DNA from 3 places in the Exiguobacterium sp. ZWU0009 genome. Region 2 is predicted to be linked to each of the others. Evidence: predicted binding sites of a transcription regulator. Region 2 holds the regulator's gene; each other region holds the start of a gene.
The links. Region 2 encodes Rex, which represses fermentation and respiration genes when NADH is low (regulators of the CRP and FNR family bind a similar motif). Its sites were predicted from a motif close to TTGTGAAATATTTCACAA; they were not measured.

Region 1 (2,279 bases), 1.6 Mb from region 2:
GAAGTGAGAAGCGTGTTGATCACTGAGAATGACTCATACGAAAAAACGTGCCATAATTCTCCGTTACGAGAAAATATGGCACGTTGTCTTTAGTTTAAGACGGAATAGAATATGCGAGTCTATTTGCGTTTCTTCTATAGAGAGTGATCAGCAATCGACGACGTCAAGCTTACCAGTACCTGGATCGATGACGAGTCCGTGGACGTTCGTCCCAGGTGGCAGTAATGGGTGATTCTTCACGAGGCTGACTGAGTGAGCGACGCTTTCTTGAACTGACGTGAAGCCACGCAACCATTGATTCAAATCAACCCCGGATACTTCGAGTGTATGAAGAATCTGTTGGTCGATTCCCCGATCCTTCATCTCGTTGATCATGTGGTTAGGATCAATCGTGCTCATGCCACAGTCGTGGTGACCGATGACGACGACTTCTTCAGCGCCGAGAGCATACAACGCAACGAGAATCGAGCGCATGACGGAGCCGAATGGGTGCGATAGGATTGCACCGGCATTTTTGATGATTTTCGCATCCCCGTTCTTAAGACCAAGTGCGTGTGGGAGGAGCTCCGTCAAGCGGGCATCCATACACGTCAGGATGACGACCTTTTTATCTGGGAACTTATCCGAGACGAACTGCTCATACTGTTTTTCGGCGACGAATCGCTCGTTGAAGGCTAGCATTTCCTGTACAACTGACATTCAAGTGTCCTCCTTTAGTGGTAGCTCTTAATATGTACCCCATATCAGAATACAAGATGATGAAACGGCTATCAAGTCAGGAAAATGCGAGGTGTGATAAATCGCACACATCTATGTACATGAAGCAAAACGTTGGAAAAGAAGAACGCACAACAGTTGTAAACGCTATCAAAAGTGTGATGGAATTCACAGGATGGTCATGCACAAAACAGGAAAAAGGGGTTATGATTGATTTGTGAAGGAAAGCACAAACTATTGAAAAACAGCTTGGCATTCCTGACATAATGGTTGGCAAATCAAACTCAGATTCGTTCCACGACAGGGAGGAAACCACTCATGGCTGTGAAAGAAAAAACAAAATCGACGGCAACACCAGTCGAACAAGCAGTTGGACAAATCGTTGAAAAAGGGCAACGTGCATTACAAGAATTACTGACATTCGATCAAGAAAAAATCGATACGATCGTCCGGGATATGGCACTTGCCGGACTTGAACGGCATGTCGAACTCGCTCGTCTCGCTGCAGAAGAGACGGGACGCGGTGTCTTTGAAGATAAGATGATTAAAAACATTTTTGCGACAGAATACATCTACAATAGTCTACGTCATGAAAAAACAGTTGGGATTTTAGAAGAAGATGTCCAAAACGGCATCACATATATCGCTGAACCCGTCGGTGTCGTCTGTGGTGTCACACCAGTCACGAACCCGACATCAACGACGATGTTCAAAGCATTGATTGCGATCAAGACGCGCAACCCGATCGTCTTCGCGTTCCACCCATCGGCACAACGTTGTTCCGTTGAAGCAGCGAAAACACTCCGCGACGCAGCCATCAAAGCCGGGGCACCAAAAGACTGTATTCAATGGGTGGAAGAACCATCACTTGAAGCAACGAAAGTCTTGATGAACCATGAAAAAATCGCGATGGTCCTTGCGACAGGTGGAGCGGGAATGGTCAAATCAGCGTATTCAACAGGTAAACCGGCACTCGGTGTTGGACCAGGGAACGTTCCGTGTTACATCGAACAGTCAGCAAAAGTCAAACGGGCAGTCAGCGATCTCGTTCTCTCAAAAACGTTTGATAACGGTATGATTTGTGCGTCTGAACAAGCCGTCATCGTCGACCAAGAGATTTATGCGACGGTCCGTGCGGAAATGGAAGCACTCGGTTGTTACTTCTGTACACCGGAAGAAAAACAACGTCTCGAATCACTCGTCATCAAAACCGATACATGTGCCGTCAATGCGGACATCGTCGGGAAACCAGCGACATGGATCGCGGAGAAAGCCGGCATCGACGTTCCGGAAACAACGGTCATGCTCGTCGCGGAACTCGAGTACGTCGGAGCAGCAGAACCATTGTCTCATGAAAAACTCAGTCCGGTCCTCGGTGCGTACCGCGTTGCATCAACTGAAGAAGCGTTCACGATTGCCGAACAGATGCTTGAAATTGGTGGTCTCGGTCATACAGCTGTCATTCATACGACGAACGATGATTTGATGACAGCGTTCGGACTCCGCATGAAAGCCTGCCGGATCCTTGTCAACAGTCCATCTGCTCACGGTGGGATCGGTGA
Region 2 (2,279 bases):
CATCGTCAATCGGATTAAGAAACTGAAGTAGTTCTCCACTCCGATGACTTGTTCGATTCCGAGCTCTTTCCCGAGATCCGTTGAGACTTCAAGCAAGAAGGGAAGCAACCAGAAATACGAGAAGGCTACTCCAGCCAAAAACAGAAAGAAGATGACCGGAATATACGTCAATGTCGCTTTTTGCTCCTTGTCATAAAGTCCTGGTCGGACGAATGCCCAGAGTTGATACATCCAGAACGGTGACGCTAAAATCAGCGCAATAATGAACGCAAGATTCAAATACAACATTAAAGGATCGGCGACGTTGAAGGCATTCAAACCGATACCGAGCTCTTTTAAGTCTGCTTGCAAGAAGCGGACGAGCGGTCGGACGAGCGGAAATGCGACAGCGAACAGGACGACGACGATGATAAGCGACCAGACGATCCGCTTTCGGAGTTCGTCAAGGTGCGACGTCATGCTTTGCTCTTGATCAACCGTCATGATTCAATCACTTCTCTTTCGGTTCGTCCTTTTTATCGTCGTCCATGATGCCGTTCGTGGCATTCTTGAACTCTTTCAATGTCTGACCAGCAGCACGTCCGAATTCTGGTAACTTCTTCGGTCCGAAGATGATCAACGCGACGACCGCGATCAATCCGATGCTTGCAGGTCCGATACCTAGTGTGAGCGGAATAAGGTTTTCCATTATGATTTCACTCCTTCAGCTGATTGCGAATAATGCTTCATGAAATAAACTAACGACTGCAACTCGATCGATAAATCGATGTGATGGACCCGGACGCTCGCCGGCACGTTCAACCGCGCTGGCGTAAAGTTCAGGATGCCTGTCACACCATACTCGACTAACTCATCCGCTACTGACTGCGCGAACTGGGATGGAACCGTCAAGATGGCAACATCGACCTGATTCGCTTCGATTTGTTCTTTCATGTCCGAAACATGATAGATTGGAACGTCATGCGTTGTTGTTCCGACCTTCTCTTCGTCCGCATCAAACGCAACGACTATCCGAGTACTATTATTCTTTAAAAAGTTATAATTTGCAAACGCTGTTCCGAGATGACCGACCCCGATTAAGGCAACATTCGTCACCTCATCTTGATTCAAGGTTTTGCGGAAAAACGTTAAGAGATGTTGAACGTTATATCCATACCCCTTCTTCCCTAATGCCCCAAAGTAGGAAAAATCGCGACGAATCGTTGCTGAATCAACCTTCACCGCCTCGCTTAACTCAGCAGAAGAGACGCGGAGCTTGCCTGAATTGTATAAACTTTGGATGAAGCGATAATATAGCGGCAACCGTTTTGCTGTCGCTTGTGGAATTTTTGTGTCTGGTCCATTCATCCTGCAGTTCCCCCTTCGGCCACATCCATCGTGGCACCCAAATCTTTGCAAAAAGCTTTCTACTCTCCTTGATTGTAAACCACTTCACATAGAGTCACAAATAATATATTCCGCAGGACCTCGCGCTTTTGTTCGTGATAGACTAAAGGGTGGAAGGATGGATGGAAATGATACTCTTACAAGTCAATCAACTCTCGAAATCATTCGGCGTCGAGCCGATTTTAGAAAATATCAAACTGGAAGTACAAGAGCGAGATCGGATTGCGCTCGTCGGACGAAACGGTGCCGGTAAATCGACCTTGCTCAAAATCATCGCTGGTGAACTCAGTCATGACTCGGGTGACATCATGAAAGGCAAGGATGTCAAAATCGGTTATCTCGCACAAGACAGTGGTCTCGAATCGAATGAGACGATCTGGAACGAGATGCTGACCGTCTTCGAACATCTCCAGGAACAAGAACGGACACTGCGCCGGATGGAAATCGAAATGGGCATGGAGCATATCTTGAACGACCCGGTCGCTTACGATCGTCTCTTGAAGACGTACGATCAAGCGCAACACGACTTCTCAGAAGCCGGTGGTTATCAGTTCGAAGCGAATATCCGCTCCGTTTTGCACGGCATGCGCTTTTATCCGGATGATTACTCGCGCCGGATTCAGACATTATCCGGTGGTCAACGAACACGACTCGCCTTAGCGAAGATGCTTCTGCAAGCACCAGAGCTCCTCATTCTTGATGAGCCGACCAACCACCTTGATATCGATACACTCGCTTGGCTCGAAAGTTACCTCGGCGGTTATCGTGGCGCCGTCCTGATCGTCTCACACGACCGGTACTTCCTCGACCAAGTCGTCAATGTCGTCTATGAGCTGTCGCGCAATGTCTGTCGTAAGTTCACCGGGAACTACACGAAGTACTTGGAACAAAAA
Region 3 (2,279 bases), 1.2 Mb from region 2:
GTGGTGTCTCATTCGGATTCGGTTGGCAAGGATTAGTAGTACTCTTACTCTTCTTTGGTAGCTCGAGTCTGTTATCGAAGGTCGGACGATCTAGAAAACAATCGGTCGACTCCATCGTTGAGAAAGACGGCGCGCGTGACGGATGGCAAGTCCTTGCGAATGGAGGGGTAGCGTTCGTTGCTGCCTTAGCGTATGCCATGACGATGGATTTTGCGTATCTCTTGTTATTTCTATTCGTCATCGCAGCATCGAATGCTGACACGTGGGCATCTGAAATCGGACCGCTCTCAAGACGTGATCCGTGGTCTCTCAAAACGTTACGACGGGTAGCAGCAGGAACGAGTGGAGCGATGTCGCTGATTGGAACGATCGGTACGATCGCAGGAGCTGCGTTCATCGCTGTAGCAGCGCATTGGATATTTTCTCTTTCTTTAAGACACGTCTTACTCGTAACAAGCATCGGTGTACTCGGGAGCCTACTGGATACACTATTTGGAGCGGTAGGGCAACGCGTTTATCGATGTACGGTTTGTGGGGAATACACGGAAAAGCGAGAGCACCATGGTCAACCGACAGCTTACGTTTCAGGCATTCGATTTTTAGGGAATGATGCTGTCAATGTCTTAACGAGTGGTTTGGCAAGCGGAATCGGGTTTATCATCGTTCGATTTTGGTAACTGGAAAGTATGTGAGCATGTAATTCCTTATGTTAGGATATCAATGACACAAAATGGACAAATGTGATTAATTTCACATGATACAAATAATGTGAAAGATGTTACAATTTACTTGTGAGATAGTTAACAAACTCTTAGGACGAATGGAAGGGTGGACATAACGATATGGAATTACATGCGAAAGTGACACGAGTAGCCCTCATTGGAGCTGGTGCAGTCGGTTCAAGCTTTGCCTATCAGATGTCAACAGCTGGACTTTGTGAAGAACTTGTCATCATTGATGTCAACAAAGCCAAAGCAGAGGGCGAGGCAATGGACTTAAACCACGGAACACCATTTAGCTCTTCACCGATGCGAATATGGGCTGGAGACTACGCGGACTGCCGCGAAGCGGAAGTCGTCGTCATCACGGCAGGCGCTCCACAAAAACCAGGTGAGACAAGACTCGATCTCGTTGCAAAGAATGCGTTGATCATGAAAGAAATGATTCGTCAAATCATGGATTCCGGTTTTGATGGTATCATCGTCGTGGCTTCTAATCCGGTTGATATCATGGCGCATCTTGCCTGGAAATATTCTGGTCTTCCGAAATCCCGCGTATTTGGATCAGGAACGGTGCTTGATACAGCGCGCCTGCGTCAAATGCTCGGAGAATACTTTCACATTGATTCCCGAAATGCCCATGCCTATATTCTTGGCGAACATGGTGATACGGAATTCGCTGCCTGGAGTAACAGCCGCATTTATGGAAAAACGATTGATGAACTACTTGCTGAAGACGATCGTTATTCTCAAGCAGATCTTGATCAAATCTACATCAACGTCCGAGATGCTGCTTATCATATTATCGAGCGCAAAGGGGCAACCTATTATGCGATTGGGCTTGGGCTCGTTCGTATCGTTCGTGCCATCCTCGGAAATGAGAACTGTCTGTTGACGGTCGGTGCGCATGTCGATGGTCAGTATGGAATTTCCGGTATCCATATTGGAGTTCCTGCCATCATCAATCGTCAAGGTGTGCGTGAAATCATTGAAGTCTCATTGACGGATGAAGAGTTGAAGAAATTCCATCATTCTGCTGATGTATTGCGTCAGACGCTTGAACCCGTCTTACAAGGATAATCGTACGAATCATGATGAAGGTGTTACGAAATAAAGTAGCAAAAAACTCAAGTGTCGGACCTGCTTCATATTGTCCACACTTGAGTTTTTTTGATGTGGAGAACAAACACGTTAATAATTACATCTATTCGTCCGGTAGTAAAAAGAGAAAAATCTAGGTTTTATTTTACTAGAAAAGGGTTAAGTAAGAGATAGAAGCGTTTTTACGTCATTTTTTGTACGTCATGATACCCAAAAAGGAGAGAACCGACAGTCATGTATACTTTTCGAAAACTAACTAAAGAGGATGCAGAACAATACTGGAATCTACGCCTTGAGGGATTAAAAAATCATCCAGATGCATTCGGTCATTCGTTTGATGATGAACAGCAAACCCCGCTCCGCGAAGTACAAGAAGGACTTGAGGGAGAACCCGACTCCGATGAGGTTTGGCTTGGTATGTTCGACGGTGATACATTGTTTGGGTTTGGTCAGGTCAAA

Region 1: adhE (bifunctional acetaldehyde-CoA/alcohol dehydrogenase) is a predicted target of Rex. The motif match lies at 933-950, and genes of this name have one in related genera.
Region 3: L985_RS04775 (L-lactate dehydrogenase) is a predicted target of Rex. The motif match lies at 739-756, and genes of this name have one in related genera.

Annotation. Positions count from the first base shown of each region.
Region 1 covers NZ_CP018057.1:1,298,257-1,300,535, forward strand. The annotation lists gene L985_RS06645 (beta-class carbonic anhydrase) at 148-699, opposite strand; gene adhE (bifunctional acetaldehyde-CoA/alcohol dehydrogenase) at 1,036-2,279, shown strand, end outside.
Region 2 covers NZ_CP018057.1:2,986,440-2,988,718, forward strand. The annotation lists gene tatC (twin-arginine translocase subunit TatC) at 1-483, opposite strand, end outside; gene L985_RS15390 (twin-arginine translocase TatA/TatE family subunit) at 491-688, opposite strand; gene L985_RS15395 (redox-sensing transcriptional repressor Rex) at 688-1,347, opposite strand; gene L985_RS15400 (ATP-binding cassette domain-containing protein) at 1,515-2,279, shown strand, end outside.
Region 3 covers NZ_CP018057.1:940,362-942,640, forward strand. The annotation lists gene L985_RS04770 (DUF92 domain-containing protein) at 1-677, shown strand, start outside; gene L985_RS04775 (L-lactate dehydrogenase) at 843-1,799, shown strand; gene L985_RS04780 (GNAT family N-acetyltransferase) at 2,055-2,279, shown strand, end outside.